2 regions of the Streptomyces sp. NPDC050548 genome follow, and region 2 is predicted to be linked to the other one. Evidence: riboswitches for the same ligand, from Rfam matches in the RefSeq annotation. Region 2 holds a riboswitch; the other holds the start of a gene.
What was found. A riboswitch is a leader RNA that binds a small molecule or an ion and turns the genes downstream of it on or off. The one in region 2 is predicted to bind ZMP and ZTP.
Positions count from the first base shown of each region.

Region 1: linked by a shared signal. The riboswitch ahead of ACIBJH_RS02970 (glycine hydroxymethyltransferase) and the one ahead of ACIBJH_RS08225 (bifunctional 5,10-methylenetetrahydrofolate dehydrogenase/5,10-methenyltetrahydrofolate cyclohydrolase) in region 2 are both predicted to bind ZMP and ZTP.

Region 1 covers NZ_JBITGV010000001.1:623,953-639,493, reverse strand. The annotation lists gene ACIBJH_RS03025 (malate dehydrogenase) at 190-1,179, shown strand; gene ACIBJH_RS03020 (hypothetical protein) at 1,323-2,060, shown strand; gene ACIBJH_RS03015 (siderophore-interacting protein) at 2,073-2,762, opposite strand; gene ACIBJH_RS03010 (MFS transporter) at 2,804-4,201, opposite strand; gene ACIBJH_RS03005 (LysR family transcriptional regulator) at 4,296-5,270, shown strand; gene ACIBJH_RS03000 (GNAT family N-acetyltransferase) at 5,225-6,130, opposite strand; gene ACIBJH_RS02995 (aldehyde dehydrogenase family protein) at 6,339-7,865, shown strand; gene ACIBJH_RS02990 (isocitrate lyase/phosphoenolpyruvate mutase family protein) at 7,885-8,643, opposite strand; gene ACIBJH_RS02985 (carboxymuconolactone decarboxylase family protein) at 8,723-9,220, opposite strand; gene ACIBJH_RS02980 (PLP-dependent aminotransferase family protein) at 9,267-10,676, shown strand; gene ACIBJH_RS02975 (hypothetical protein) at 10,699-11,556, opposite strand; ZMP/ZTP riboswitch at 11,680-11,769, shown strand; gene ACIBJH_RS02970 (glycine hydroxymethyltransferase) at 11,801-13,255, shown strand; gene ACIBJH_RS02965 (hypothetical protein) at 13,301-13,987, opposite strand; gene ACIBJH_RS02960 (hypothetical protein) at 13,998-14,687, opposite strand; gene ACIBJH_RS02955 (hypothetical protein) at 14,872-15,541, opposite strand, start outside.
Region 2 covers NZ_JBITGV010000002.1:520,526-536,066, forward strand. The annotation lists gene ctaD (cytochrome c oxidase subunit I) at 1-618, opposite strand, end outside; gene ACIBJH_RS08215 (RNA polymerase sigma factor) at 724-1,245, shown strand; gene ACIBJH_RS08220 (CU044_5270 family protein) at 1,333-2,223, shown strand; gene ACIBJH_RS08225 (bifunctional 5,10-methylenetetrahydrofolate dehydrogenase/5,10-methenyltetrahydrofolate cyclohydrolase) at 2,224-3,072, opposite strand; ZMP/ZTP riboswitch at 3,094-3,178, opposite strand; gene ACIBJH_RS08230 (nuclear transport factor 2 family protein) at 3,371-3,736, opposite strand; gene ACIBJH_RS08235 (hypothetical protein) at 3,907-4,200, shown strand; gene ACIBJH_RS08240 (ABC transporter ATP-binding protein) at 4,268-6,022, opposite strand; gene ACIBJH_RS08245 (S-(hydroxymethyl)mycothiol dehydrogenase) at 6,162-7,250, shown strand; gene ACIBJH_RS08250 (MBL fold metallo-hydrolase) at 7,250-7,879, shown strand; gene ACIBJH_RS08255 (SDR family oxidoreductase) at 7,967-8,881, shown strand; gene ACIBJH_RS08260 (hypothetical protein) at 8,883-9,410, opposite strand; gene ACIBJH_RS08265 (SDR family NAD(P)-dependent oxidoreductase) at 9,461-10,252, shown strand; gene ACIBJH_RS08270 (pyridoxal phosphate-dependent decarboxylase family protein) at 10,238-11,626, opposite strand; gene ACIBJH_RS08275 (LysR family transcriptional regulator) at 11,699-12,619, opposite strand; gene ACIBJH_RS08280 (maleylpyruvate isomerase family mycothiol-dependent enzyme) at 12,690-13,322, shown strand; gene ACIBJH_RS08285 (L,D-transpeptidase family protein) at 13,402-14,100, shown strand; gene ACIBJH_RS08290 (Gfo/Idh/MocA family protein) at 14,133-15,332, opposite strand; gene ACIBJH_RS08295 (hypothetical protein) at 15,531-15,541, shown strand, end outside.

The DNA of each region.
Region 1 (15,541 bases), on a different contig from region 2:
TGCTGACGGCCGCCTTGTCGTACCCCGGGCCCGACGCTGTGGGGCGGGCCACACGGACCCGGCAGTACGCGATCCCGGATGCGCGATAGCCTGACCGGTGGATCTCTTGACGCCAAGAGATCGATCATTTGTACGTCCCGCACCCCGGGGCAGTGCCGCCCCACCGCCAGCTGTCATACGGAGAACGCCATGACCCGCACTCCCGTGAACGTCACCGTCACCGGCGCGGCCGGCCAGATCGGTTACGCCCTGCTCTTCCGCATCGCCTCCGGCCAGCTGCTCGGCGCGGACGTGCCGGTCCGGCTGCGTCTCCTGGAGATCACCCCGGCGCTCAAGGCCGCCGAGGGCACCGCGATGGAGCTCGACGACTCCGCGTTCCCGCTGCTCCAGGGCATCGACATCACGGACGACCCGAACGTCGCCTTCGACGGCACCAACGTCGCCCTCCTCGTCGGCGCCCGCCCCCGCACCAAGGGCATGGAGCGCGGCGACCTGCTCTCCGCCAACGGCGGCATCTTCAAGCCGCAGGGCAAGGCCATCAACGACAACGCCGCGGACGACATCAAGGTCCTCGTCGTCGGCAACCCGGCCAACACCAACGCGCTCATCGCGCAGGCCGCCGCCCCGGACGTACCGGCCGACCGCTTCACCGCGATGACCCGCCTCGACCACAACCGCGCGCTGACCCAGCTCGCGAAGAAGACGGGCACCACGGTCGCCGACATCAAGCGCCTGACCATCTGGGGCAACCACTCCGCCACCCAGTACCCCGACATCTTCCACGCCACGGTCGCCGGCAAGAACGCCGCCGAGACCGTGAACGACGAGAAGTGGCTGGCCGAGGAGTTCATCCCGACCGTCGCCAAGCGCGGCGCCGCGATCATCGAGGCCCGCGGCGCGTCCTCGGCGGCCTCCGCCGCGAACGCCGCCATCGACCACGTCCACACGTGGGTCAACGGCACGGCGGACGGCGACTGGACCTCCATGGGCATCCCCTCGGACGGCTCCTACGGCGTCCCGGAGGGCCTCATCTCCTCCTTCCCGGTCACCACCAAGGACGGCGTCTACGAGATCGTCCAGGGCCTGGACATCAACGAGTTCTCCCGCGCCCGCATCGACGCGTCGGTGAAGGAGCTGGAGGAGGAGCGCGACGCGGTCCGCGCCCTCGGCCTCATCTGAGCCACCCCGAGGGGCCGTTCGCCACGGCTCTGTCACGGGCTTGCACGGGCCCTGTTCCGGTTCTCCACCGGAGCGGGGCCCGTTCCCTTTTCCGCCGCTAACTTCTGAAGCAGTACGTGGTGCGGTGATTCGGGGGGTTCGTGATGAGCGGTTGGGACGACTTCGGGGCGCGACGCGGGCCGAGCGAGGAGAGCGGCCAGGCGGTCTGGTCGGCGTGGTCGACGGCGGAGACGCAGACCTCACTGACCCCGCCGCCGTGGGTGTCGCCGCCGGTTCCCGTCCCGGCTCGGGTTCCCGCTCCCCACCGTCGGGTCCGGTGGGTGGTCCTCGCGGTCGTCGCCGCGGTCGTGCTGGGCGCGGGCGCCGGCGGCGGCTTCTGGTACGTCACTCAGGACCGCACCGCCGCTCACGACCAGGCGACCGCGGCCCGGTCCGCCTACCGCACCACCCAGGACCCCACCGGCTACACCGTCGAGATCCCCCGGGACTGGACCCGCGCCCAACGGCAGGGCGCCAAGGCCCCGGTGATCTCCTACGGCTCCCCGGACGGCACCCGCCGCCTGCAGATCTTCCGCGTCTCCGAGCACTCCCCGGCCGCGTCCCTGGACCTCGCCGAGCGCGCCCCCGGCTACGGCTTCGCCCGACAGCCCGGCTACCGGGTCCTCGGCCGCGCCTCGGGCCCCACCTGGGCCGAACTCACCTACCGCTACGACGACTTGGACCACGGCGCCCGCCGGGTGATCGACCACCGCTTCGCGGCGGCGGACGGCTCGCTCTACGCGATCCACGTCAGCGGCCCGGAGTCCGTGGCGCCCGCCCTGATCAGGGACCCGCTCAACGAGGCGGTGGCCTCCTTCTGTCCGGCGGGAGCGAACTGCTGACCGGTGGCAGAGCTACTCCAGCCCCCGCTTCCCCGGCGCCCAGAACGGCTTGGTGAGGACGGACCGCCGGTCCCAGCCCAACTCCCGTACGAGCACCTGCCGTACGGCCTGCACGGTCCGGGCCTCGCCGGCGACGTAGGCGATCCCACCCGGCTCGGGGGCGAGGCGCTGCACCGCGTCCGGGAGTGAAGTCCCGCCCCTGGTCAGCCAGTCGAGGCGGTCGGAGTGGGCGAGTGGCAGCCGGTCCGCGGCCGATTCCGTCTCCACGGCACCGGAGATCCGCGCTCCCTCGGGCAGTGCGGCGAGCATCGCGCCGAAGGCGACGGAGGCCGTCTCCTCGCCGACGAAGACATGGTGGGCGGCGTCGGGCCGGAGGGTGAAGGTGCCCTCGGGCCTGCGCAGCCGCACCTGCTCGCCGACGCCGACGCTCCTCCCCCAGCGGGCCCCGGGCCCTCCCTCGGAGTGGTCCAGCACGCACAACTCGACGGCGCCGGACGGGTCCTGGCGCCACACCGAGTAGGTGCGCAGGGTCAGGCCGCCGACCAGGACACGCACCTGCTGGCCGGGGTGGACGTCGAGCCCGGCGAGGGCGTCGCCCTCGACGCGCAGTCGGCGCATCCGGGCGGTGATCGGTTCGGCCGCGGTGACGGTGGCGCGGAGGGTGAGCAGATCGAGGACGGGGTTCAGGAGGGCGGTGGGCACGGGGGCTCCTCAACTGGGCGGTGTGTGAGGCGAGTTGACGTTCAGGCGCGACGCGATAGTACGCGTTTCCCGCCGGACGCGATAGTACGTGTGGTGGGCCGCTCGCGGTGTCCGAGGACCACGACTGCCGTCGCCACGAGGACGATCAGGGCCACCGTGCGCAGCGCCGGGCCCATGCCGTCGGCGAGGTCCGGGTGGGCGGCCAGGATCGTGCCGGTGACCGCGACGCCGAGGGCCGCGCCGAGTTCGCGGGCCGAGGTGCCCAGGCCGGAGCCGAGGCCTGTCCGGTGCGGCGGCAGCGAGGTGACGACACCGACCGTGAGCGCGGGCATCGACAGCCCGGTGCCCGCCGAGATCACCAGCAGCCAGCAGGCGTACGTCCAGTAGGGCGTGCCCGCGTCGGCGGTGGACGCGCCGAGCAGGCCCAGGCCGATGAGGGCGAGACCGCTGCCGATGACGGGACGCGGGCGGTGCGACCAGCGGACGGCGAGTTTCGGGACGAGGGCCATGCCGATCGTCAGCGGCACGATCGCGACACCGGTGACGGCGGCGCCGTAGCCCTTGATTCCTTGCAGGTACTGGGAGTTGACGTAGAAGAGGGAGAACAGGCCGAAGAAGCCGGTGGCTGTGCCGAGGGTGGCCGCGCGGAGGGTGGGGGAGGTGAAGACGCGCGGGTCGAGGAGTGGGGTGCGGGAGCGCAGGGCGTGGCGGGTGAAGGCCGAGACGAGTACGGCGCCTGCCGTGAAGGCCGTGATGATGCGCGGGGAGGTCCAGCCGTAGGTCGGGCCCTCGATGATGCCGAAGAGGACGGCGACCAGGCCGGTGGTGAGGAGGAGCGTGCCGGTGGGGTCGAGGTTGCTGTGCGCCGCGCGTTCCGTGCGGGGGGTGGTGAGGGAGACCGCGAGGGCCAGCAGCGCGGCCAGCGGCACCATCGCCCCGAACAGGGCACGCCAGGACAGGAATTGACCGACCAGGCCGCCGCCGAGGTTCCCGGCGAGACCGCCGAGGCCGAGTGCGAGCGTCCAACTGCCCATGGCGCGGGCCCGGTTCTCCGGGGCGGAGAGGTGGACGAGGATCGACATCGTCGCCGGGGTGATCAGCGCCGCGCCCGCGCCGGACAGCCCGCGGCCCGCGATCAGTGTCGCCGGGTTCTGGGCGAGCGCGCTGGTGGCGGCGCCCGCCGCGAACAGGGCGAGGCCGGCGAGCAGGGCGCCCTTGCGGCCGTGCCGGTCGCCGAGCGCGCCGGCCGGGATGAGGAGTCCCGCGAACACGATGACGTACGCGTCGACCGTCCACAGGAGTTCGGTGTGCGAGGGGTGCAGGGATGACGAACTCAGCTGCGGGATCAGGAGGTTGATGGCGGCGACCATGCTCTGCGCGACCAGGACGCAGGCGCAGAGGGTCAGCAGGGTGGACCGTTTCAGGGCGTGGGAAGGCACGGCTCCTCCAGGGAGTCCGGGTGTGGTGTGGGGTGCCCTGTCACCGTAGGGTCGGCCGTGGACTGCTTTCCAGTGCAACCTTTGCAAGGGGTGAGTGCGTGTGACGCAATCCGTGGCTTCCGGCGGTCCGGGGAGCCTGGACCTCAATCTGCTGGTCGCGTTGGACGTGCTGCTTGAGGAACAGAGCGTGCAGGGCGCCGCCCGGCGGCTGCATCTCTCCGAACCCGCCATGAGCCGCACCCTGGGCCGGATCCGCAAGGCGCTCGGCGATCCCGTGCTGGTCAGGGCCGGACGGCGGATGGTGCCCACCCCGCACGCGCTGGCGGTACGGGCGGAGGTGAGCGCGGTGGTGGAGCGGGCACGGGCACTGTTCGCACCGGGGTGGGACACCGACCTCAGGGCCGTCAGCCGGACGTTCACGATCATCGGACACGACGCGCTCGCCGCCCTCTACGGTGCCCGGCTGTTCGCGCGGGCCGCCGCGGAGGCGCCGGGCATCCGGATCCGCTTCCTCGCCGAGAGCCATGTCGACGCGCCCGTCCTGCGGCAGGGGACCGCCGACCTGGAGGTCGGTGTCGTGGACGCGACGGCACCCGAGGTGCACCACGAACTCCTCCACGAGGACCGGATGGTCGGCGTCGTCCGGGCCGGACACCCGCTGCTGGAGGGGGAGTTGACGCCCGAGCGGTTCGCGGGCGAGGCCGACCACCTGATCGTCTCGCGGCGCGGCAAGCTGCACGGTCCCGTCGACGCCGCGCTCGCCGAACTCGGCCTGGAACGCCGGGTGGTGGGCACCGTCGGCACCTTCCCCGCCTCACTGTTCGTGCTGCGCGACACCGACCTGATCGGTCTGATCAGCCACTGGACCGTGCCGCTGGCCGCCACGCTGGGCCTCGTCACCTTCGACGTACCGCTGCGACTCCCCGCCCTGAAGCTGGGGCTGGCCTGGCATCCACGGCATGACGCCGACCCGGCGCACGCGTGGTTGCGGGCCTGCGTGCGGGAGTTGCTGGGGGAGGTGGGTCAGCGGGCGCCGGACAGCCGCTTCTCGAACCAGTGGGACGCGTAGACATGGTCCACATAGGCCGGGATCTTCGCGTACCCGCACGCCCGGTACATCGCCTGCGCCTCCGTGAGCGTCGCGTGCGTGTCGAGTCGTACGACGGCGAAGTCGTGTGCCACGGCGGCGAGTTCGAGTGCGGCCAGGATGCGGCGGGCGAGGCCCAGGCGGCGGGCGTCGGGGTGCACCCAGACGTGCCGGATCTCGCCGACCCCGGGCTCCAGCGTGCGCAGCGCCCCACAGCCGATCGGCCGCCCTTCCTCGTACGCGACGAAGAACGCGCCCGCCTCCCCGGTGACCTCCTCCGGCCGTACGAGATCGGTCTTGTCGAAGCCCTCGGGGAAGCGGGCGTCGATGTCGGCGGCGTAGGCGTCGAGGCAGCCGCGGGCGTCCTCGGCGGCGCCGTCGACCAGCGTGATCGTGATGCCGGCCAGCCGGAGGAGGCGTCGGGTGGTGGCCAACGCCCAGGTCAGCTCCGCGCGTTGGGGTGCGGAGAGGGTGCCGAGGAGACCGGCGGCGAGCGCGTCGGCGCGGCGGTGCTGCTCCTTGACCTCGACACGGCCGGCCGGGGTCAGCTCGATCAGGCGCAGCCGGGTGTCGTGCGCGGGCACGGTCAGCCGGACCAGGCCCTGCGCCTCCAGGGACTTCGCCATCCGGCTCAAGTAGCCCGCGTCCAGGGCGAGTCGGCCGCGCAGCTCCCGCAGGGAGACGCCGTCACCGATCTCGAAGAGCAGCCGTGCCTCGCCGAGCGGGCGGTCCTGGCCGAGGTAGTGGTCGTCGAGGGCGCCGATACGGCGGGTGAAGTAGCGGTTGAAGCGACGGAAGGCGGCGATGTCGTCGGGCGACGCCGATTCCGTTGCGCTGTCCATGATGGGCTCCATATTTCTTTGACTTTAGTCAAAGGAGTTGTCGGAGTCCATGGTGGTGCGGCTTTTGTGCCCTTGTTCAGTGACCCGGCCCACTTCCGGCCATGGATCGCGCATGCATTCGGACGTTCCGGGCAGGCGCTCGCGGTCCCCGAGCGCGACAGTGGGGTGACGCCGGGGCGCTGAACAGGAACGGAAGGCACTGCCGATCATGGCCGACACGACGGAACAGCAGGCGGGCAGGACCATTCACGTGGGCGGGGAGTGGCTGGACGCCCTCTCCGGAGCCACCCGCGAGATCATCGACCCCGCGGACGCGCTGCCCTTCGCCGTGGTCGCGGAGGGCGACGAGAAGGACACCGACACAGCCGTCGCCGCCGCCCGCGCCGCCTTCGACGGCGGTGAGGGCGCCTGGCCGCGCACACCCGTCGCCGAGCGCGCCGCCCTGCTCCGCCGCGTCGCCGACCTGCTGGTGCGCGACCGTGAACGGCTCGGCCTGCTGGAGAGCCGGGACGCGGGCAAGACCGTCGAGGAGGGCCGGATCGACATCGACTGTGTCGCCGACGCCTTCCGCTACTTCGCCGACCTCGTCGCCGCCGAGGCCCCCGGCCGGGTCGTCGACGCGGGCACCACCGACGTCCACAGCGTCGTCGTGCACGAGCCGGTCGGTGTCTGCGCGCTGATCACCCCCTGGAACTACCCGCTCCTCCAGGCGAGTTGGAAGATCGCGCCCGCCCTCGCGGCCGGCAACACCTTCGTCGTCAAGCCCAGCGAGATCACCCCGCTCACGACGATCGCCCTCATCGACCTGCTCGTCGAGGCCGGGCTCCCGGCCGGTGTCGCCAACATCGTCACCGGACCCGGCCGCTCGGTCGGCGCCCGCCTCGCCGAGCACCCCGACGTCGACCTCGTCTCCTTCACCGGCGGCCTGGCCAGCGGCACCAAGGTGGCACAGGCCGCTGCCGTGACCGTCAAGAAGGTCGCCCTCGAACTCGGCGGCAAGAACCCCAACATCGTCTTCGCCGACGCCTGCGCCACCGAGGAGGGCTTCGACACCGCCGTCGACCAGGCCCTCAACGCGGCCTTCATCCACAGCGGCCAGGTCTGTTCGGCGGGCGCGCGGCTCATCGTCGAGGAGACCGTCCGGGAACGCTTCGTCGCCGAACTCGCCCGCCGCGCCGCGAAGATCCGTATCGGCCGGGGCACCGAGGACGGCGCCGAGTGCGGCCCGCTCGTCTCCGAGCAGCAGCGCGCGAAGACCGAGTCGTACGTCGCCGGTGCCCTCGCCGAGGGCGCGGTGCTCCGCTCCGGCGGCAGGCGCCCCGAGCCCTCCGCGACCCGCCCCGCCACCGGCTACTTCTACGAGCCGACCGTCCTCGACCAGTGCCACCGCGAGATGACCGTCGTACGCGAGGAGGTCTTCGGACCGGTCCTCACCGTCGAGACCTTCCGCACCGAGGACGAGGCGGTCGCGCTCGCCAACGACACCGAGTTCGGTCTCGCCGGCGCCGTCTGGACCGCCGACGCGGGCCGCGCCCGCCGCGTCGCCGGACGGCTGCGGCACGGCACCGTCTGGATCAACGACTTCCACCCCTATCTCCCGCAGGCGGAGTGGGGCGGCTTCGGAAAGAGCGGTGTGGGGCGGGAGTTGGGCCCCGCCGGACTCGCCGAGTACCGCGAGGCCAAGCACGTCTACCAGAACCTGGCGCCGAGGCCGGTGCGCTGGTTCGCGGGCTGAGGTCACTGCCCCAGTCGGTTCACCGCCTCGGTCGGTTCACCGTCTCCTGTGGCTCGCCGCGCTTCAGCTCGGCGGCCATTCCCTGGAGGGCGCGTGCCGCCCACCGCTGGAGCCCCGGCCCGAACGTGATGCGGGTGGCCCCGAGTTCACCGAGTTCGGTGGGGGAGGGGCCCTCGCCGTCCGGCCGCGCGAACACGTTGAGCGGCCCCTGGATGCCGGAGCGCAGCAGCGGCAGTACGGCCGTCGGAGCACTGATCGGATAGACGCAGTCCGCACCCGCGGCGACATACAACGCGGCCCGCTCGATGGCCCGTTCGGGACTGCCGTCGCCGTGCAGGAAGGTGTCGACGCGTGCGTTGACGAACAACCCGTCCGCCGCCACCGCCCGCACCTCGGCGAGCCAGTCCGCGTGCTGCCGTGGGTCCTTGAGGACACCCCCGTTGGAGTCCTCAAGGTTGCACCCCACGGCCCCCGCCTCCAGAAGCCGTTCCACCAGCTCCTTCGGCGCGAGTCCATAGCCGCCCTCGACGTCCGCCGACACCGGCACGTCCACGGCCCGGGCGATCCGCGCGACCGCCGCGAACATCTCGTCCGCCGGGGTCGCCCCGTCCTCATACCCCAGCGAGGCGGCGACCCCGGCACTGGGTGTGGCGAGCGCCGGGAACCCGGCGTCCACGAACACCCGCGCGCTGGCCGCGTCCCAGGGCCCCGGGAGCACCAGCGGATCCCCGGGAAGCCGCACCCGGTGCAGCCTCCGGAACACCTCGACTCCGCTCACGGCCGGCAACCCCCGGGCTCGACACGGCGGTTGACCATCACGCGGTTCCGGCGGCCGTCCAACAGCCGTGTCCGCACAGTCACTTGTGCTGTCCCACCTTGTAGTGCCCCGGCACCATCCGCGTGCTCACGCCGAACCGGTTCCACGCGTTGATCACCGTGATCGCGGCGATCAGCTGGGTCAGCTCGGCCTCCTCGAACTGCTCCGCGGCCCGGTCGTACACCTCGTCCGGCACAAAGCCGTCCGTGATGACCGTGATCGCCTCGGTCAGCTCGATCGCCGCGAGCTCCTTCTCGGTGTAGAAGTGCCGCGACTCCTCCCACGCCCCGAGCTGGATGATCCGCTCCACACTCTCGCCCGCCGCGAGCGCGTCCTTGGTGTGCATGTCGAGGCAGAACGCGCAGTGGTTCAGCTGCGAGGCGCGGATCTTCACCAGCTCAAGCAGTGCCGGGTCCAGCCCCCGACGGGCCGCCGCGTCGAGGCGGACCATCGCCTTGTAGACCTCGGGGGCGTGCTCGGCCCAGTTGAGACGGGGGCTGTGTTCGGGGGCGTAAGGAGCCTGCTGTGCTGTGGTCATGTCTTGACCCTAGAAGCCAGGCAGCCCAGGAGTATGGTCCATTTCCATGGCGAAATCATGGGCCACTTTCGGCGTCGACCTCCACCTCGAACCGACCGGCACCAGCACCGGTACGGGCACCGGCACCGGCCTCCGCCGAGGCCTGACGGACGCGCTGCGCGACGCCGTCCGCACCGGCCGCCTCGCCCCCGGCACCCGGCTGCCCTCCTCCCGCTCCCTCGCCGCCGACCTGGGCGTGGCCCGCAACACGGTCGCCGACGCCTACGCCGACCTGGTCGCCGAGGGCTGGCTCACCGCCCGCCAGGGCTCCGGCACCCGCGTCGCCGACCGCGCGGTCGTCCCGCCCACCGACACCACCCCACCCCGCCGCCTCCACACCCGCCCCGTCTACGACCTCGTCCCCGGCACCCCCGACCTCGCCTCCTTCCCCCGCACCGAGTGGCTCAAGGCCGCCCGCCGCGCCTTCACCTCCGCCCCGTACCAGGCCCTCGGCTACGGCGACCCCCGCGGCCGCATCGAACTGCGCACCGCCCTCGCCGCCTACCTCGCCCGAGCCCGCGGCGTCCGCGCCGACCCCGAGCACATCGTGATCAGCGCAGGCATCTCCAACGGCCTGCGGCTGATCGGCGCGGCACTACGGGCCCGCGGCGCCCACACGATCGCGGTGGAGTCCTACGGCCTGCCCGCGCACTGGCAGCTCCTCGACGGGGCCGGTCTGCGCACCCGCCCGCTCCCCTTCGACGAACGGGGCACGGACCCGGGGCAGTTGACGGACGAGCCGGCCGTCCTGGTCACCCCCGCCCACCAGTTCCCCATGGGCGTCCCGCTCCGCCACGAGCGCCGCTCCGCCGTCGTCGACTGGGCCCGGCGCACCGGCGGCCTGGTCCTGGAGGACGACTACGACGGCGAGTTCCGCTACGACCGCCAGCCGATCGGCGCCCTCCAGGGCCTCGACCCCGACCACGTCGTCTACCTCGGCACCGCCAGCAAGTCCCTCGCCCCCGGCCTCCGCCTGGCCTGGCTGATCCTGCCCCCGTCACTCGCGGAGGAGGTGTCGAAGGCGAAGGGCGCCGTCGACACCTGCGGGGTCCTGGACCAGCTGACCCTCGCCGAGTTCATCACCTCCGGCGCCCACGACCGCCACGTCCGCGCCGCCCGCCTGCGCTACCGCCGCCGCCGCGACAACCTCGTCGAGGCCCTCGCCCAGCAAGCCCCCGACGTCCATGTCACCGGCATCGCGGCCGGCTTCCACGCCGTCCTCAGCCTCCCACCCGGCACCGAACAGTCCGTGGTCCAGGCCGCCGCCTGGCAGGGCCTCGCGCTCCACCCCCTCTCCTCCTACCGCCACGACCAGGCCCAGGCCGCCCCCCTGGACGCCCTGGTGGTGGGCTACGGCACCCCGTCGGACCACGCGTGGGCGGGAGCGGTGGAGGCGCTGTGCAGGGTGCTGCCGTGAGGGGCCCAGCCCTAAGGGACGGTCACACCGACTCATCCGCACGATCAACCGCCTCGCCGTCGGAGGCCGAGGCCGGTGCCTCACCGAACCGCGCCAACGCCAACGCGCCCACCACCGCCACCAGAAACCCCAACACCGCCAGCCACTCCAGCCCCTCCCGCGTACGGTCCCCGAGCCACACCACCCCCACCGCCGCCGGCCCGAGCGTCTCCCCGATCACCAACCCCGCCGTGGCCGTGGTCACCGACCCCCGCTGCAACGCCGTCGTCAGCAACAGGAATGCCGCGCCCCCGCCCACCAGCAGCGCGTACGTCGCCGGATTGGCGACCAGTGCCGACGGCGAGAGCGAGTCGATCAGCCGGACCGCCACCTCGACGACCCCGAACCCGAACCCGGCGCCCAGGCCGAGCGTCAACGCCCGCCCCCGCTCCGGCAGTCGCCCACCGACCAGCCCGAGCAGCAGCACCGCACCGGCCGTCCCCACCATCGCCCACTTCAGCGCCATGGAACCGGCCCGGTCCCCCTCCGCCCCGGACGCCAGCCCGAGCATCGCGAGCCCCGCGCACACCACACCGACGGCCGCCCACTCCACCCCGCTGAGCCGGACCTTCAGCAGCCGCGCGGCCACCACCGCCGTCACCGCGAGGCTCGACGCCAGGGCCGCCCCGACCGCGTAGATGGGCAGCGACCGCAGCGCCGCGATCTGGAACACGAACCCCAGCCCGTCCAGCGCGAGCCCCGCCATGTACCGCCACTGCCGCAGCGCCCGCAGCAGCAGCGCCGCGTCCCCGCCCCCACCCGTCGTCGCCTCCCGCGTGGCGACCGCCTGCAGGACCGTCGCCGTACCGAAGCAGATCGCCGCGCCGAGCGCGCACACCATTCCAAAGAGCACAAAGGGACTCTAGGGGAGGGGAGATCGCCAAGGACCCCCGCGTAGGGACTCTCACCGAACTCCAGATGCTGGACGCACGAGCCGCCCCGTCCGGCCCGCCCGGTAGGCTGACCGGCGGGCCGTGACTGGCGCGCTGGGATGGGACCGACCATCGGGGAGCGGCCCGAGCTGCAATGTGTGCCGTGCGCCTGGGCCGTACCGTGAACGCCGAACGCCACGTCCGGAGGTCCCCATGCCCGACAATTCCGCGCCCCTTTCGAACGAGTCCACGGCCTATCGCGCCGCCCTCGACGTGATCCGTGCCGTCGAGCCGCGCGTCGCCGACGCCATCGGCCAGGAAGTCGCCGACCAGCGCGAGATGCTCAAGCTGATCGCCTCCGAGAACTACGCCTCCCCGGCCACACTGCTCGCGATGGGCAACTGGTTCAGCGACAAGTACGCCGAGGGCACCATCGGCCGCCGCTTCTACGCCGGCTGCCGCAACGTCGACACTGTGGAGTCCCTCGCCGCCGAGCACGCGCGCGAACTCTTCGGCGCCCGGCACGCCTACGTCCAGCCGCACTCCGGCATCGACGCCAACCTGGTCGCCTTCTGGTCGGTCCTCGCCGACCGCGTCGAGGTCCCGGCCCTGGCGAAGGCGGGCGTCCGCCAGGTCAACGACCTCTCCGACGCCGACTGGGCCGAGCTGCGCCAGGCCTTCGGCAACCAGCGCATGCTGGGCATGTCCCTGGACGCCGGCGGCCACCTCACCCACGGCTTCCGCCCCAACATCTCCGGCAAGATGTTCGACCAGCGCTCCTACGGCACCGACCCGGCGACCGGCCTCATCGACTACGAGGCCCTGCGCGCGTCGGCCCGCGACTTCAAGCCGCTGATCATCGTGGCCGGTTACTCCGCCTACCCCCGTCTGGTGAACTTCCGCATCATGCGGGAGATCGCCGACGAGGTCGGCGCGACCCTCATGGTCGACATGGCGCACTTCGCCGGCCTGGTCGCGGGCAAGGTCCTGACCGGCGACTTCGACCCGGTCCCGCACGCCCAGATCGTCACCACCACCACCCACAAGTCGCTGCGCGGCCCGCGCGGTGGCATGGTCCTGTGCGACGACTCCCTCAAGGACCAGGTCGACCGCGGCTGCCCGATGGTCCTCGGCGGCCCGCTCCCGCACGTCATGGCGGCCAAGGCCGTCGCCCTCGCCGAGGCCCGGCAGCCCTCCTTCCAGGACTACGCCCAGCGGATCGTCGACAACTCCCGGGCGCTGGCGGACGGCCTGATGCGCCGGGGCGCGACCTTGGTCACGGGCGGCACGGACAACCACCTGAACCTGATCGACGTGGAGACGTCGTACGGCCTCACCGGCCGCCAGGCCGAGACGGCCCTCCTGGACTCCGGCATCGTCACCAACCGCAACGCGATCCCCGCCGACCCCAACGGCGCCTGGTACACCTCGGGCATCCGCATCGGCACCCCCGCGCTGACGACCCGTGGCCTGGGCACGGCGGAGATGGACGAGGTCGCCTCCCTCATCGACCGGGTCCTCACCACCGCCGAGCCGGGCACGACGAAGTCGGGAGCCCCGAGCAAGGCGTCCCACGTCCTGGACGCAAAGGTCTCCGACGAGATCTCCCGCAGGGCGACGGACCTGGTGGCCGGCTTCCCCCTGTACCCGGAGATCGACCTCGGCTGACAGCCGGCCTACGTCCTCTGTCGAGTTGTCAAAGATCGGCGACTCTCAAAGATCGATGAGTTCCTGTCGTGGTTCCTCGCGCGGCGGTCCGGCCTCACGCCGGGCCGCCGCGCGGCGTATCAGCAGCGTGCCGCCGACTCCGGCGGCCACCCCCGCCGCCGCCCACCAGGCGGGCCCGGCCGACCCCGAGGATTCCGGCCCCTCCCCGGCTGCCGTACCCAGCAGCCCCGCCCGCTCCATCCGTGTGAAGTCCGGACGCGGCACCCGATGCCAACGGATGTCGTCGTCCGTCACCTCCGGCGCCGGATCCGTCCGCACCCACGGTGTGCCGTCCGCGGCCACGAACAACTGGTCCTCCCGCTCCACCGCCACATCACCACCCGGAGCCCGACTCGTCCGAGGCCAGCCGCCGACCCCGGTCAGACCCCACATCACGGTGATCCGCACCGCCGGATACCGGCCCGCCTCCCACTCCTGCGACACCCGCTCCGTCCCCGTGTACGTCGGCTGCAACAGCGTCCACAGGCGCGCGAACGACGGCTCCCCGGAGTGCCACGCCTCCGTCCGGCCCGTGTCACCCGCCACGACCAGCGCCAGATCCGGGATGTCCCGGCGCGGATCCTGAACCCGCACCCGATCCATCCCGACAGCCTGGACCTGAGCCGCTCCTGCCAGAGCCATCACCACCGACACCCCGGACAGACACGCGCCCAGCGACCTTCCGAATCCCATCCCGCACCCCTCACACGTCCCGCAACTCCTGCCTCGGCCCGGGCTCCCGCCCCTTCCGCCACCGGTTCAGCGGCAGCCGCGCGGCGAACGGCCGCAGAACGAGGGTCAGTACCGCTCCGGCCGCCGCGCCCGGTATCGCCCACCACCAGTCGGTGCCGTCGTCCTTGTCCCTCACGGTGACCCGCACCGTGCTGGTCCCCGCGTCGGTGTCGGGTGCGGCGACGGCCGGAGCGGACTCGGTCGGCTGCCACGGTGCCGGGAAGATGCCCGAATAACCGCCGGATCCTGTGCCCGTGCCCGTCACTCCCAACTTCCGCAAGAGGGCGCGCAGTTGGTCCGGGTGCTCGGCGCGGTGCCAGTAGCCGATCAGATTCGTGTTCTCCGGCACGTCGGACGCCGTGTGGATCCACACCGCCTGTGGACGGGAGTCGACCGGGAAGACCCGGTCGATCCGCCACGGCGATATGTCGTGCGCCAGCCATGTGACATTGATCTGGCGGGAGTGGTCCAGATCGGCCTCGGGAGGCTTGTCACGGGTGCCCTTGCCCTCCGGACCGAGCAACTGCTGGAGCTTTCCGTACTGTTCGTCCGAGTAGTACAGCGCCGCGGCTTGTCCGCTGGCCGGCGAGGTGACGAGCACACTGGTCGGCCCGCCCGCCGCCGCCTCCGACGCACCCCACACCATCAGAGCCGACGTCATCGCCAACGCCCCGCCCAGAGCGGCCAGTTCACGAATCCTGACCGCACTCCAGCTTGTCCTGACCGCACTTCCGCCTCCGGACATCCGAACCCCCCAACCGGCCGATCCCCGTACGGCCCGCCCGCGAGCCGCCTGTCACTTCTGGTACACCGCCCGACCCGCCGGGGTTCCCACTTCACCCGCCCTATTCGTCCGGCTCGTGCCGGTCGAGCGACTTGGCGATCTCCACAGCCCGTCGCTTCGACGCCACCCCTTCCAGACGGAACGTCAGATCACCACCGGGAACTCCGGCGACCGCGTGCGTCCACAGCAGTGTCGGGCCGGCCGTCCGCTCCGCCCGCGTATAGCGGTCCCCGTCCGCGTCCACCAGCCAGAAACTCAGCAGATGCGGTCGTGCGAACCACAGCGCCGGGTCCCGTATGCCGTCCGGCGAGACGGTCGCCTCCAGCGACAGCCATTCCGGCGGTTGGCTCACCGTCTTGGCGAAGCCGATGTCCAGCCGCGCCGGATACTCGTCGATCCGGACCGTGTGCCCGCTCTCCCGCCAGCACAGGCTGACCAGAAAGCGCCCACGCGGTTCGCCGGTCACCGTCACCGCGTCCGGAGCGCCCAGCGCGTCCGGCACCAGCGGCTCGAACCCGGCCCGCCGACGGGCCTGCGCCAAGGTCACCGACCGGCCGCACCCGGGCACCACGGCACCGGCCGAGGGCACCGCGGACGGGTCGTACCGCACCTCGACCCCGCCGAAGCCGAACCAGTCGAAGACCGCCGCCCGCACCGGAGGCGTGAGCACGAGCACCGTCAGCAGACCGCACAGGGCCGCCGTCAGCGCGCGCCGGCGCAGCCGCGCCCAC
Region 2 (15,541 bases):
GGCGAGAACCGGGAAGGCCAGCAGGACCAGGACGGCGGTCAGCAGCACGTTCCACACGAAGATCGGCATGCGGAACATCGTCATGCCCGGTGCGCGCATGCAGATGATGGTGGTGATGAAGTTGACCGCGCCGAGGATCGTGCCGAAGCCGGAGAACGCCAGACCCATGATCCACATGTCGGCGCCGATGCCCGGCGAACGGACCGCGTCCGACAGCGGGGAGTAGGCGAACCAGCCGAAGTCGGCCGCACCCTGCGGGGTGAGGAAGCCGCCCACCGCGATGGTCGAGCCGAACAGGTAGAGCCAGTAGGCGAACATGTTGAGGCGGGGGAAGGCGACATCCGGGGCGCCGATCTGCAGCGGCATGATCCAGTTCGTGAAGCCCGCGAACAGCGGCGTCGCGAACATCAGCAGCATGATCGTGCCGTGCATCGTGAACGCCTGGTTGAACTGCTCGCTGGACATGATCTGTAGCCCGGGTCTGGCGAGTTCGGCGCGCATCAGCAGCGCCATGACGCCGCCGATCAGGAAGAACGCGAACGACGTGACCAGATACAGCGTGCCGATCGTCTTGTGGTCCGTGGTCGTCAGCCACTTGATGCTCTTGAGGTCTCTCACGCCCCGCCTGTGTCCGCGCCCCGCCCGCACGTCACACTCGGCGGGCGCGACGAGAATCACGAAAACGGGTGTGACGATCGCCCGGGTGCCGGACACGAACGGAACATGAGCAACGACGAGATCTTCGCCGCTGCCTATCGCGAGCACTACTGGGCGGTCAGCCGCTACGTTGCCCGGCGACTGGACGGGCGGAACGGTGAGGTGGAGGAAGTGGTGGCGGAGGTCTTCACCGTCGCCTGGCGCCGCCGTGCGGATCTGCCTCCGGCTCCGCTGCCGTGGTTGTACGGCGTTGCCCGCAACTGCCTGGCCAACGCGGTACGGGGGTATGGGCGCCGTCGCAGGCTCGTCGACCGGCTGGGCAATGACGAGAGCGCGCACGGGCGGCAGGTCGCGGCGGGGCCCGATGCGGAGGCGCCCGGTGGGTGGGTGCACGAGGCGCTCGCGCGGTTGTCGGCCGCCGACCAGGAGGTATTGCGGTTGACGGCGTGGGAGGAGCTGGGTGTGGAGGAGGTCGCCGTTGTCCTGGGGTGCGGTGTGCGGGCTGCGGCCATGCGATTGCATCGGGCTCGGCGACGGTTGAGAGCGGAGATTGATCGGCTCGTGGTGCTGGGAGGGACGGGACGATGATCAAATTCCCTGCGGCGCCGTCGTGGCTGGTCGCGCAGTTCCCCGCGCCCCTTTGGGGCGATACAGCTGGACCGGAGGATCGACGCCATGGTCGATGAACTTGAACTACTGCGCAGCGCCAACCCGTTCACGGCCGAAGGCTCCCTCTACGGCGACGGACCGCTCGACCACCACGCCTCGCGTCGGCTCAACCGGCTGCTGCATGAACGCCGTCGTCGGCTGCTCTGGAGTCTCGTGGCCGGAGTCGCCGTAGTGGCATCCGTGTTCACGCTGTCGCTGGGCGGGCCGAGCAGTACTCCCGCCGTGGCGGCGCCCCGTCCCCTGGTCGTGCAGGCGCACTCCACGCCCGTGTCCCTGAAACAGCTCGCCGCTCTCGCCGCGGCGGTCGCGGTCGACGGAACTCCCGTTCTGCGCAAGGGAACTCACGTGCAGTCGTGGAGCCTCGGTATGTCCGACGACAGACCGCCGGTCACCATCCCCGAGGAACGCATCGTGCGCTGGAACGCGGACGACAGTCACACCGAACGTCTCGTCGAGGGCGGGCATGTCCTCAAGGAGACGACGTATCCGCCGAGTTGGAGCGATGTCCCGCCCGAGGCCCGGCCCCCGCACGACGTGGCGGGACTGCGGGCGTACCTCCAGGAGACGGCGTACAGCAAGACGCCGTTGACCACTCCCGAACTCCTTTCCGCCGTGGGGGAGTTGCTGGACCACTGGACGCTCGGGGCTCGTGAGTCGGCCGTGTTGGCGCGGCTGCTCGCGGGGGCGGAGGGGCTGCGGCCGGTGGGGGAGGTGACCGACCGGCTCGGGCGGCGCGGGGAGGCCTATGTGTATCGGCGGTCGGGCAGCCGTCTGATGCTGATCATGGATCCGGCCACCGGCGCCGTCCTCGGGATGGAGAGCACCTTCACGAAGGACCAGCCCGAGTACGGCGTCAAGGCCGGGGACGTCATGGAGTACAGCGCGTGGACGCGCTGATCACACGCCGAGCTGCCGGGCCGCGGCCGTCACGGTCTGTTCCAGGAGCGTGGCGATGGTCATCGGGCCGACGCCGCCCGGCACCGGCGTGATCAGCGAGGCGCGCTCGGCGGCGGAGTCGAAGTCGACGTCACCGACGTTGCCCGCGTTGTAGCCCGCGTCCAGCACGACCGCGCCCGGCTTGATGTCCTCGCCGCGGATCAGCCGGGGGCGGCCCACGGCGGCGACCACGATGTCGGCCTCGCGGACCGCCGCCGACAGGTCGCGGGTGCGGGAGTGGCAGTAGGTGACCGTCGCGTCGCGGGCCAGGAGCAGCATGCCGGCCGGCTTGCCGAGGATCGCGCTGCGGCCCACGACGACGGCGCGCTTGCCGGACGGGTCGACGTCGTACTCGTCGAGCAGCCGCATGATGCCGCCGGGCGTGCAGGACACGAAGCCCGGCAGCCCGAAGCTCATCGCCGCGAAGGACGCGAAGGTCACGCCGTCGACGTCCTTCTCCGGCGCGATCGCCTCGAACGCGGCCCGCTCGTCGATGTGTTCGCCCATCGGGTGCTGGAGCAGGATGCCGTGCACGGTCGGGTCGGCGGAGAGCGCGGTGAGGGTGGCGACCAGTTCGGCGGTGGTCGTGGTGGCGGGGAGTTCGACGTGCCGGGACTCGATGCCGGCCTTGCGGCTGCGGTTCTGCTTCATCCGCACGTAGGTGACGGAGGCCGGGTCCGCGCCCACAAGCACCGTCGCCAGACAGGGCGCCGTACCGGTGCGTTCCGTGAGGTCGGCGGCCTGCTTCGCGGTGTCCTCGACGATGCGCCGGGCGAGCGCCGTGCCGTCCATGAGCCGTGCCTGGGACATGATCCACTCCTGAGCTGGTTGACCGATCGCCCAGGCGCACGGCATTCACTCCGCGTGGGCCGCTCCACGGTGGTGCTCCACCTCAGCGCCAGTCACGACCCACGAACAGCCTAACCGCTCTTGCGGTGAGAGGACCGGGCCGCCCGCAGCACCGAACCCAGCAGCGCGGCGGACGCGCGCATTCCGGCCGCGGAAACCGGTGCGCGCCGTCGCCTCGCAGCGGAGCGGACGGGCACTGTACTCGCCGAGAAGGTCCAGGTCAGCCGGGTGGTGACCCGGACCTTCGGCACCATCCTCGCTAGCCGTCCCATGCCTGGATCATGGTCTGCCGGGCGATCTTGCCGTCGTTCAGCACGAGCATCGACTCGGCCAGGACCCGGGTTCCGTCGGCGTACTGACAGGACTCGCTGTAGGCGACTCGGTCGCCCTGTACGACGCACTCCTCCAGTTTGTGCGTCATGTCGCGGCTGTAGACGTCGGCGAGCATGGCGCCGATCTCGTCCCGGCCGTGCAGGACCTTGGGGTTGCTGGGTTGGGTCTGGTGGTCGACGACGTGGATCTCCGCGTCGTCGGCGTAGAGCGACAGAAGTGTCGCCGCTGTGTGATCTTCGATGCCCCGGCGCAGGGCTTCGGTGTCGAAGCCGGGGCGTGCCGCGGTGCCCATGATGACCTCCTCGGAGGGCCGCGGCCCGAACAGGAGCGAGCCGAGCGGGCCTCTCCTACGAGACTCCTCCGCCACGCCGGGGTCGGCAAACGCAGAGGCGCACTCCTCCTGACGGGTGAGCGGCGTCCGGCGCCCGTGACCGTGCGGCTGCCGTCCGCGTTGCTGCAAGCATGATCTCAACACGACGTATTGCCGCCGCCGTTGGTCTCGCCGTCGGGGTCACCGGCCTCGTCGCGCCGATGGCGAACGCCGCCGAAGCGCCCGCCTTCAAGGACGGCAAGGTCAGCCCGGTCGCCCTGCTGGACTCGCTCGCGGTGAGCGAGATCCCCGCCGAGCACCAGGCGCAGATCCCGAAGGTCGCCGACCAGATGAAGGCGCTGAACCACCTCAACGACCTCCAGCAGCTGCACCAGGTCACCGACATGGCCGCGCCGGTCACGGGCCTCCTCCCCGCCGTCGAGTAGCCGGACCGCGCAGTACCCAGACCCTGAGGGCCGTCCGGGAACGGGCGGCCCTCAGTCGTGCCGCGGGTCAGCCCGTCGTGGCCAGGAACTGCGTCGCCGCCAGCTCCGCGTACAGCGGATCGGCGCTCACCAGGTCCCGGTGCGTACCCACCGCGCGGACCCGGCCCGCGTCCATGACGACGATCCGGTCCGCCATCGTCACCGTGGACAGCCGGTGCGCGACGACCAGGACCGTCGTCGTACGGGCCACATCGGCGACGGTGTCGCGCAGGGCCGCCTCGTTGACCGCGTCGAGCTGCGAGGTCGCCTCGTCCAGGAGCAGCAGGCGCGGGTGGCGCAGTAGGGCGCGGGCGATCGCGACACGCTGGCGTTCGCCGCCGGAGAGGCGGGTGCCGCGGTGGCCGACCAGGGTGTCGACGCCCTTCGGGAGCCGGGCGACCAGGCCGTCGAGGCGGGTCGTCTTCAGCACGCGGGTGACGGCGTCCTCGTCCGCGTCCGGGTTGCCGAGCAGCAGGTTGTCGCGCAGGGAGCCCGACAGGACCGGCGCGTCCTGCTCCACATAGCCGATGGCGGAGCGGAGCCCCGACAGCTCCCAGTCCGCGAGGTCCCGGCCGTCGAGGGTGATGGCGCCGGACTCGGGATCGTAGAAGCGCTCGATGAGGGAGAACACGGTGGTCTTGCCGGCGCCGGACGGGCCGACGAACGCCGTCATGCCCTGGGCCGGTATCTCGAACGTCACGCCGTGGTGGACGTAGGGCAGGTCGTCGGCGTAGCGGAAGCGGACGTCGTCGAAGGCGAGGGCCGCGGGTTCGGCGCCGGGGGAGGGCAACTCGGCGGGCGGGGACGGGGGTTCGGCGGGGAGCTGGAGTGCTTCCTGGATGCGGGAGAGGGCCGCGGCGCCCGTCTGGTACTGCATGATCGCGCTGACGACCTGCTGGATCGGCTGCATCAGATAGAAGATGTAGAGGAGGAACGCGACCAGGGTGCCGATGTCGATCGCGCCCGTCGCCACCCGTGCCCCGCCCACCGCGAGGACGGTGATGAACGCGATCTGCATCGACAGACCGGCCGTGTTGCCCGCCGCCGCCGTCCACTTGGCGGCGCGCACGCTCTGCCGCCACGACTCCTCGGCCGCCGCGTGCAGGGTGCGCTCCTCGCGATACTCCGCGCCGGACGCCTTCACGGTGCGCAGCGCGCCGAGGATCCGCTCCAGCGACGCGCCCATCACACCGACTGCGTTCTGCGCCTGCCGGCTGGCCCGCCTGACGCGCGGCACGATCACACTGAGGACAGTGCCCGCGCCCACGATCACGGCGAGGGTGACGCCCAGCAGGACAGAGTCAACCAGGCCCATCATCACGACAGTTGCGACCAGGGTGAGGCCGCCGGTGCCGAGGCCGACCAGCGAGTCGGTGGTGACCTCGCGCAGCAGGGTGGTGTCCGAGGTGATGCGGGCCATCAGATCGCCGGGCTCACTGCGGTCCACCGCGCTGATCCGCAGCCGCAGCAGATACGACGACAGGGAGCGCCGCGCGCCGAGCACCACCGACTCGGCGGTGCGCCGCAGAACATACGAACCCAGCGCGCCCAGCGCCGCGTTGGCGACCACCAGCGCCGACATCGCGAGCAACGCCCCGGTGATCGTCCGGTGGTGCGAGAGGTCGTCGATGAGGCCTCGCGCCACCAGCGGCAGCAGCAGCCCGGTCCCCCCGGTGACCAGCGAGAGCAGCGCGCCCGCTAACAGGGCCCAGCGATGCGGCCGTACGTAGTCGAGGAGAAGCCGCCAGGCCGGGGGTCTGCTCTCAGTCCCTGCAATGCTCACGTTGCTCCTTGGGATGCGTTGGGAGCGTTCAGGCTACGTCGGCCGCCGCCGACGGTGTCGAGCCTCCGTCGTGCCCTTACCGATCAGTCACGCGTAGGGTCTCAGGCAGGGACAACGATCGACGAAAGGGTTCAGGACCATGGCGCAGGAAGTGCGCGGCGTGATCGCGCCGGGAAAGAACGAACCGGTCCGGGTCGAGACGATCGTCGTACCCGACCCCGGACCCGGTGAGGCCGTGGTGAAGGTACAGGCCTGCGGGGTCTGTCACACCGACCTGCACTACAAGCAGGGCGGCATCAGCGACGACTTCCCCTTCCTGCTGGGGCACGAGGCAGCGGGGATCGTGGAGTCGGTCGGCGAGGGCGTCACCGATGTCGCCCCGGGTGACTTCGTGATCCTCAACTGGCGTGCGGTGTGCGGGAATTGCCGGGCCTGTCTGCGCGGCCGGCCGCAGTACTGCTTCAACACCCACAACGCCAAGCAGAAGATGACCCTCGCCTCGACAGGCCAGGAACTCTCCCCGGCCCTCGGCATCGGCGCCTTCGCCGACAAGACGCTGGTCGCGGCGGGCCAGTGCACCAAGGTCGACCCGACCGTCTCCCCGGCCGTCGCCGGTCTCCTCGGCTGCGGGGTCATGGCCGGCATCGGCGCGGCGATCAACACCGGGAACGTCGGGCGCGGTGACACCGTCGCCGTCATCGGCTGCGGCGGGGTCGGCGACGCGGCGATCGCCGGGGCCCGGCTCGCGGGCGCGGCACGGATCATCGCCGTCGACATCGACGACCGCAAGCTGGAGAAGGCCCTCACGATGGGCGCCACCCACACGGTCAACTCCAAGACGTCCGACGCCGTCGAGGCGATCCGCGAACTGACCGGCGGCTTCGGCGCCGACGTCGTCATCGAGGCGGTCGGCCGCCCCGAGACGTACAAGCAGGCGTTCTACGGCCGTGATCTCGCCGGCACGGTCGTCCTCGTCGGCGTCCCCACGCCCGAGATGAAGCTCGAACTCCCGCTCCTGGACGTCTTCGGGCGCGGCGGTTCCCTCAAGTCGTCCTGGTACGGCGACTGTCTGCCCTCCCGCGACTTCCCGATGCTGGTCGACCTGCACCAGCAAGGCCGCCTGGATCTCGGCGCGTTCGTCACCGAGACGGTCCAACTCGACGAGGTGGAGAAGGCGTTCGAGCGGATGCACGGCGGCGACGTGCTGCGCTCGGTGGTGGTGCTCTGATGACCGCGCGCATCGAACACCTCGTCACCTCCGGGCAGTTCACGCTCGACGGCGGCACCTGGGACGTCGACAACAACGTCTGGATCGTCGGCGACGACCACGAGGTCGTCGTCATCGACGCCGCCCATGACGCCGACGCCATCCTCGCGGCGATCGGCGACCGCAGACTGACCGCCATCATCTGCACCCACGCCCACAACGACCACATCGACGCCGCCCCCGCCCTCGCGGACCGCACCGGCGCCACGATCTGGCTACACCCCGACGACCTGCCCCTGTGGAAGCAGACCCACCCCGACCGCGACCCCGACGCCCACCTCGCCGACGGCCAGGTGATCGAGGCCGCGGGCGCCGACCTGAAGGTCCTGCACACGCCCGGTCACGCGCCCGGCGCGGTCTGCCTCTACGACGCCGGACTCGGCACCGTCTTCACCGGAGACACCCTCTTCCACGGCGGCCCGGGCGCCACGGGGCGGTCGTACTCCCACTTCCCGACCATCATCGACTCCATCCGCGACCGCCTCCTGACCCTCCCGCCGGAGACGAAGGTGCTCACGGGACACGGCGACTCGACGACCGTAGGGGCCGAGGCCACTCACCTGGAGGAGTGGATCGCGCGGGGCCACTGACGCCCCGGACACAATCCCGACAGAAGATGTCCGGCTTCCCGTGCACGATCGACAGGAGACATGTCGAACGAGCACGGGAGGTCGCACATGCCGGGCCCACTGGAAGGCAAGGTCGCGCTGGTCGCGGGGGCGACACGCGGGGCGGGACGCGGGATCGCCGTGGAGCTGGGCGCCGCCGGCGCCACCGTCTACGTGACCGGCCGCACCACCCGCGCCCGCCGCTCCGAGTACGACCGGCCCGAGACGATCGAGTACACCGCCGACCTCGTCACCGCCGCCGGCGGCCGGGGCGTCGCCGTACCCACAGACCACCTCGAACCCACGGCCGTACGGGCCCTCGTCGACCGTATCGACGACGAACAGGGCCGCCTCGACCTCCTCGTCAACGACATCTGGGGCGGCGAGCACCTCTTCGCCTGGGACACCCCCGTCTGGGAACACGACCTCGACAAAGGGCTCCGGCTCCTCAGGCTGGCGGTCGAGACACACGCGATCACCAGCCACCACGCCCTGCCCCTGCTGCTGCGCCGCCCCGGCGGCCTGGTCGTCGAAGTCACGGACGGCACCGCCGAGTACAACCGCGACACCTACCGCGTCTCCTTCTTCTACGACCTCGCCAAGTCGTCCGTCCTGCGCATGGCCTTCGCCCTCGGCCACGAACTCGGCCCGCGCGGTGCCACCGCCGTGGCGCTCACCCCGGGCTGGCTGCGCTCGGAGATCATGCTCGACCAGTTCGGCGTCCGCGAGGAGAACTGGCGCGACGCCCTCGACCGCGTCCCCCACTTCGCCATCTCGGAAACCCCGCGCTACGTCGGCCGCGCCGTCACCGCCCTCGCGACCGATCCCCAAGTCGCCCGCTGGAACGGGCAGTCACTGTCCAGCGGCGGGCTCGCCCCGGTGTACGGCTTCACGGACCTCGACGGGAGTCGGCCGGACGCGTGGCGGTATCTGGTGGAGGTGCAGGACTTGGGGAAGCCGGCTGATGTGACCGGGTATCGGTGAGTCACGCCCGGGTCACCGGCCAGTGCGCCGAGTGGCCCGGCGGTAGCGCCAGGTCGTCCCGTACGGCCGCGTTGTAGCCCTCACGACCGGCCCGCTGCCGGGCCAACAGGCCCTGCCAGGCGACCGGATCGTGCGTCTCTTCGCGCAGGAACCGCTCCATCTCCATCACCGCCACGACCCATACCCGAGCCCGCTCCACCACCAGCGGGCTCCCCAGCAGGATCAGCGCTTCCCCGGACGGGTCCCTGGCCACGGCGGCCTCCGCCATGAGTGGTGTCGCCTCCTCGGGAGCCAGCGGATGCGGGTGCGGGTCGTTGCCGAAGTGGGACGCGACACGGTAGTTCAGGGTCACGGATGCCTTCAGTGTCCGGGCGTACTCGGTGTACACGGCGAGCCGCCGCTCCTCCCAACGCGCCGCCTGCTCGTGCCGGAACCGGACCCGGTCGCCCCGCACCACCGCCAGATACGAACCGAGCGCCCCGATCACCACACCGATCAGCGCGGGCAGTTGCTGTATGAACGCGTTCATGTCCGCACGGTATCTGCCGAGTTGATCGTCACGGCAGTACGTTCGGGACCATGACTGACTCAAGACGCTTCGAGGGGTACGGAGTTCTGGTCACCGGTGCGGCCCGCGGCATCGGCGCGGCCGTCGCGCGGCGGCTCGCCGAGGAGGGGGCGCGGGTGCTGGTGACCGACGGCGATCCGGCCGAGGCGGAGAAGACGGCGGCGGGACTGCGTGAACTCGGGCTCGGGGCCGAGGCGTTCGGCTGCGACGTGGGGGACCGGGAGGCGGTGGAGCGCGCTGTCGCCCATGCGGTGGCGACGTTCGGGGCGCTCGACGTCCTGGTCAACTGCGCGGCCCACTGCACCCCCGACCACCCGCTCTTCGAGGACGAACCGGACGACGAGTGGGCCCGCGACATCGACATCACGCTCACCGGGCCGTACCGCTGCTGCCGTGCCGCACTCCCGCACCTGGCCGCCTCCGGACGCGGAGCCGTCGTCAACATCGGTTCCGTGAACGGGATTCAGGACTTCGGCAACCACGCCTACAGCGCCGCCAAGGCCGGACTCGCCTCCCTGACCCGCACCCTCGCCGGACACGCGGCCGAGCGGGGCGTGCGGGTCAACCTGGTGGTGCCGGGCACCGTGCGCACCTCCGCGTGGGAGGGGCGGGAGGAGGATCTGGACGCGGTACGCGGGCTGTATCCGCTCGGCCGGGTCGGCGAGCCGGAGGACATCGCGGCGGCCGTCGCGTTCCTCGCCTCGCGCGACGCCTCCTGGATCACCGGCACGGCACTGCATGTCGACGGCGGTCTCACCGCGGTCAACACCGGCTTCCGGAAGGCCATTTCAGCTCGGCAGTGAGGCAAGCGCCGCCAGCACCCGGTCCGTATCTGCCTCGGACGTACGCCAGTTGCTGAACGCGGCGCGCAGCGCGGGCGTCCCGTCGTACACCGTCGGGGTCAGGAACGCCTCGCCGGTCGCGGCGACGGCCTCCGCGAGCGCGGCCACCCGCTCCTGTGTCGGGTTGTCGGCGAGGGTGAAACAGACGACGTTCAGCCGGACCGGTGCCGACAGCCGTAGGCCCGGGAGCGCGGCGATGCCCTCGCCTAGGCGGTGGGCGAGGGCGACGTTGCGTTCGACGATCTCGCGGTGCCCGGCGCGGCCGTAGGCCAGGAGGGAGAACCAGGCCGGGAGGGCGCGCAGCCGGCGGGAGTTCTCGGGGGTGAGGTGGAGGAAGTCCGGGTCGCCGGTCGGCGGGCCGAGGTACGGGGAGGCGTTGTGGAACACGCGGGTCTGCAGGTCGCGGCGGCGGGTGAACTGGACGGCCGCGTCGTAGGGCACGTTGAGCCACTTGTGCAGGTCCACGCAGACCGAGTCCGCCGCGTCGAGTCCGTCGACGAGGTGGGCGTGGGCGGGGGAGAGCGCGGCGAAACCGCCGAACGCGGCGTCCACGTGGAGCCAGAAGTCGTGCCGTTCCTTGAGGGCCGCGATGGCGCGCAGGTCGTCGAAGTCGACGGTGTTCACGGTGCCGGCGTTGGCCACGACGATCGCCGGACGGCCTTCCAACTCGGCCAGCGCGGCGTCGAGTTGGGCCACGTCCACGGCCTCACGGTTTCCGGCGAGCACGGGCACCTGCCGCAGCCGGTCCCGGCCGATGCCCAGCACGGACAGCGCCTTGCCGACGCTGGAGTGCGGGCTGCCGGAGAGCACGTCCACCGGGCCGAGCGCGGAGACGCCGTCCCGGGACACATTCACGCCCTTCCTCTCACCCAGCCACTCGCGGGCGACGGCCAGCCCCACCGTGTTGGACACGGTCGCGCCGGTCACGAAGGCCCCGGAGTGTGCCTCGCCCAGTCCGAACAGCTCGCGCAGCCAGCCGACCGTCTCGCGTTCAAGCGCCGCCGCCCAGGAGCCGGCCGCGCCGGACACGTTCTGGTCGTACGCGCTGGTCAGCCAGTCCCCGGCGACCGACGCGGGCGTCGCACCGCCCGTCACGAACCCGAGGTAGCGCGGCCCCGCCGACCCCGAGAAACCGGGCGCCCACCGCTCGGCGAACCGCGCGAGCGCACCCTCGGCACCGGTCCCGTCGACCGGCAGCGGGTCCCGATCGGGCGCCTTCCCGGGGTGCACGACCGGCCGCTCGGCCACACCGGCCAGCTCACGGGCGGCGAAGTCACGGGCGGACTGGAGGAGTTCGGGGAGCCGGGCAAGGTCGTCGGCGAGGGTGCTGTGCATGGGCGGCAGCGTAGGGCGAGGGGGCGGGCCGGGTATCGGTCCACTTCGGGGAAACTGGACCGATAGTCCGTACTACTCCCCTCCGGGCAACCTCTCCCGCAAGGCGGCGAGAAACGCCCGCGCGGCGGGGCCTGTCGGGCCGTCCGTACGCCAGACCACCGCGACCCGACCCCGTGCCCGGGCATCGTCGATCCGGAGCATCCGCAGCGCCCGCGATGCCGTCGTCCCGGAGGCGCTCTGCGGGTAGGGGACCACGGCCACCCCGAGCCCCCGTTCCGCGAGCCGCATCAGCGCGTCCGGCGCCGCCGCCTCGCAGGTCACACGGGGCCGGAAACCCGCCTCCGCGCACAGCCGGTCCAGCACCCCGCGCACCCCCGTCCCCCGGGGCAGACTGATCAACCGGTGCCCGCGCAGCGCGGTCGGCGGGACGGACGTACGGCCGCGGTGTTCGTCGAGCAGCGGATGACCCGGCGCGACCGCCGCGACCAGGGGTTCGTCGATGACGATCCGGTGCGCGAGGCCGGGCACCGGCTCGGGGTCCGGCAGGCCCGCGACGGCGATGTCCAGCTCCCCGTGGCGCAGCGCGGTGAGCATCCGGTCCGAGGTGTCCTCGGTGAGGGTGATCTCCACCTGGGGATGCGCGTCGTGGAAGTCGGCGAGCAGCGCGGGCACGTCCATGCGATGGCCGAGGGCTCCAGGAACCAGCCCGATCGCCACCCGCCCGCGCAACAGCCCGACGAACTCCGCCGCCGTCTGCCGCACCCCCTCGACGGCCGCGAGAGCGGCCCGCGCGTACGGCAGTACGGCCGCGCCGACCTCCGTCGGCCGCACCGTCCGCCCCGACCGGTCCAGCAGGGGCTGGCCCAACTCCCTTTCCAGCTGCCGGATCTGCGCGCTCACCCCGGGCTGCGAGAGATGCAGCCGCTCGGCGGCCCGGGTGAAGTTGGCCTCCTCGACGACCGTCACGAAGTACCGCAGCTGCCTCAACTCCATAACCGGCAATGCTAGTTGCGAGACGGACCCGCTCTTGGACTTATGGATCGGGTGCCGGGAGCCTGGACACATGGGGACCACGACGAACGACATCACCACGGCCATCGCGGCCGAACGCCGGGAACTGGCCGACCTGTTGGAAACCCTGACGCCCGCGCAGTGGGAGGCGCCGAGTCTGTGCGCGGGATGGCGGGTGCGGGAGGTCGTGGCGCATCTGTCGATGGGGTTCCGGTATCCGACCGGCAGAGTGCTGTGGGAGCTGGCCAAGGCGGGCGGCAGTCTGCACCGCACGACCGACCGGCTGGCCCGCCGGGACGCGGCCGGTCACTCCGACCGGGAACTCGCCGGTTTCCTCCGCGAGCACGCCCACCACCCCTGGAAACCGCCCGTCGGCGGCATCGCGGCGGCTCTCGGCCACGACGTCGTCCACGGCCTGGACATCACGGTCGCGCTCGGCCTGGACCGCAGTGTCCCCGAGGACCGCCTGCGTATCGTCCTGAACGCGGTCGACCCCAGGGCGTTCCGCCTCTTCGGCACCGATATCGACGGCGTACGACTCTGCGCCGACGACCTCGACTGGTCCTTCGGCACCGGGACGCCCCTGCGCGGCCGGGCACAGGACCTGCTCCTGGTCGCGTACGGCCGCAGGCTGCCGCCGGGGCATCTGGATGGCGAGGAATGTCACCGTTTCGTCGCAGCGTGACCCGCGCTACAACCCCTACCCTTGCGCACCTGTCTAGTTGGCTGAGATCGCAGTACCGGGGCAAGGGAAAGGGCAAGTCATGGGGGACATACGCAGACGAGGCGCCATAGTGCTCGGGATCACCGGGCTGGTGGCGCCGCTCACGCTCGCTTTGGGCAGCGGCCCGGCGCAGGCGGCGGCGAGCTGTACGACGCAGGCGGGGCCGTACCAGAAGCAGGTGGAGAAGTTCCTCGGCCGGCCGGTCGACGGCAAGCAGTCCGCCGCCGACTGCAAGGCCATCCGGGCCTTTCAGACCAAGCACGGCATCACGCCGAACATCGGCTACGCGGGCTCCGTCACCTGGGGTGTGATGGACCTGATGAACAAGCAGAAGGCCGTGGGCAACAAGCCCAACGCGGCCGGCAAGTGCCCGACCAACAAGGGCCGTATCGCCTGCGTCAACCTCACGCTCCAGATCAGCTGGATCCAGGACGGCAGCAGGCTCGTCTACGGCCCGGTCCCGGTGCGCACCGGCCGCAACGGCTACGAGACCCGCACCGGTCTGAAGAAGATCTACTGGCGGGACATCGACCATGTCTCGAACATCTACAACGTCCCCATGCCCTACAGCCAGTTCTTCGACGGTGGCCAGGCCTTCCACTCGGTCAGCCTCAGCATGTGGAACCCGCCGGGCTCGCACGGCTGCGTCAACATGACTCCGACCACCGCCAAGAAGTACTGGTCGCTCCTGAAGAACGGCGACGACGTCTTCGTCTACGGCCGCAAGCCGGGTACCTGACGGTCAGTCACCCGGCCTGCGTACCAACGCCGTTACTCGGGTGCGTCCCCGAAGTCCGGGATCTCCAGCCTCGCTCCGCCCTGCCGTGCCGAGTCGTGCGCGACGATGCCCGGCAGGGTGTAGCGGGCCGCGACCCACGCGTTCACGGACGGCAGGGTGCGGGAGTTGACCGCGGTCACGAAGTCGTCCGCCAGGAAGTGGTGGCTGCCCTCATGGCCGTTGTGCAGGTTGTCGAACTCCCGCGGCAGCCGCGACCGGTCGTGCACGGGCGCCGAGCCGGAGGTGAAGGCGGCCCGGAGGTCCGGCGCGATGTGCTGGAGTGACGGATCGTCAGGAGACATGGTGGGCTTGGGTTCCAGCAGCTCACTGATGTCCTTCACCCCCTTCTTGTCCTGCCAGAAGGCCACGGTGGCGAGCTGCTCCATGCTCGCGTCCGTGCCGAAGAACCGGAAACGCGACTCCCGGATCTGCGAGGGATACCCCACGCGCCGGAACTCGTTCGTGCGGAACGAACCGCCGCCCGCCACCTCGAACAGCGCGGTCGCGTTGGAGAAGTCGTTGCCGAACTGGCTGACCTCCCGGTCGAAGACCCCGTCCCCGCGCTCGTCCACCACCCCGATCGCGGACACGCTCACCGCGTGCGTCTGCCAGGCGCCGAGCACCCCGCCCACCGAGTGCGTCGGGTAGAGCAGCGGCGGATAGCTGGCGGTGGCCTTCCAGTTGTCGCCGCCGCTGTACTGGTACGCCTCGTAGAACCCCAGATCCATGTCGTGGACGTAGTCGCCCTCGGCGTAGAAGATCCGCCCGAAGGCGCCTTCCGCGATCTGGTTGCGGGCGTGCACGGTCGCCGGGTTGTACTGGCTCGTCTCACCCATCATGTACGTCAGTCCGGTCGCTTTGACCGCGTCGATGATCGCCGCGATCTCCTCGGCACTGATCGCCATCGGGACCGCCGAGTACACGTGCTTGCCCGCGCCGAGTCCCTGGAGGACCAGCGGGCCGTGCGTCCAGCGCTGGGTGAAGATCGCGACGGCGTCCACGGCCGTCGACTCCAGCATCGCGTCGTACGAGGGAAAGGTGCCCGCCAGCCCTTCGGAGGCGGCCAGTCGCTCCGCCCGCTCCGGCAGGAGGTCGGTCACGTAGACCTCGCTCACGCCCGGGTGGGCCTGGAACAGCCTGGCGAACTGACCGGAGAACTGGCCTGCTCCGACGATGCCGAGGGAGAACGTCATAGGTGCGTGTCCTTCTCTGCCGGGATATGTCACTTACGAGAGAACACGATTCCGCGGCCGTCCGCACCGGTGCTGCGCCTGGTGTGGCCAGGGTGTGAAATGCGTTACGGGGCTTGACAGATGGACGTGATCAGTAACACGGTCCGATATGTCCGATTGGCTCGTGATTACTCACATCGCCTTCACCTGCGGCGACGTATGCTTCACAC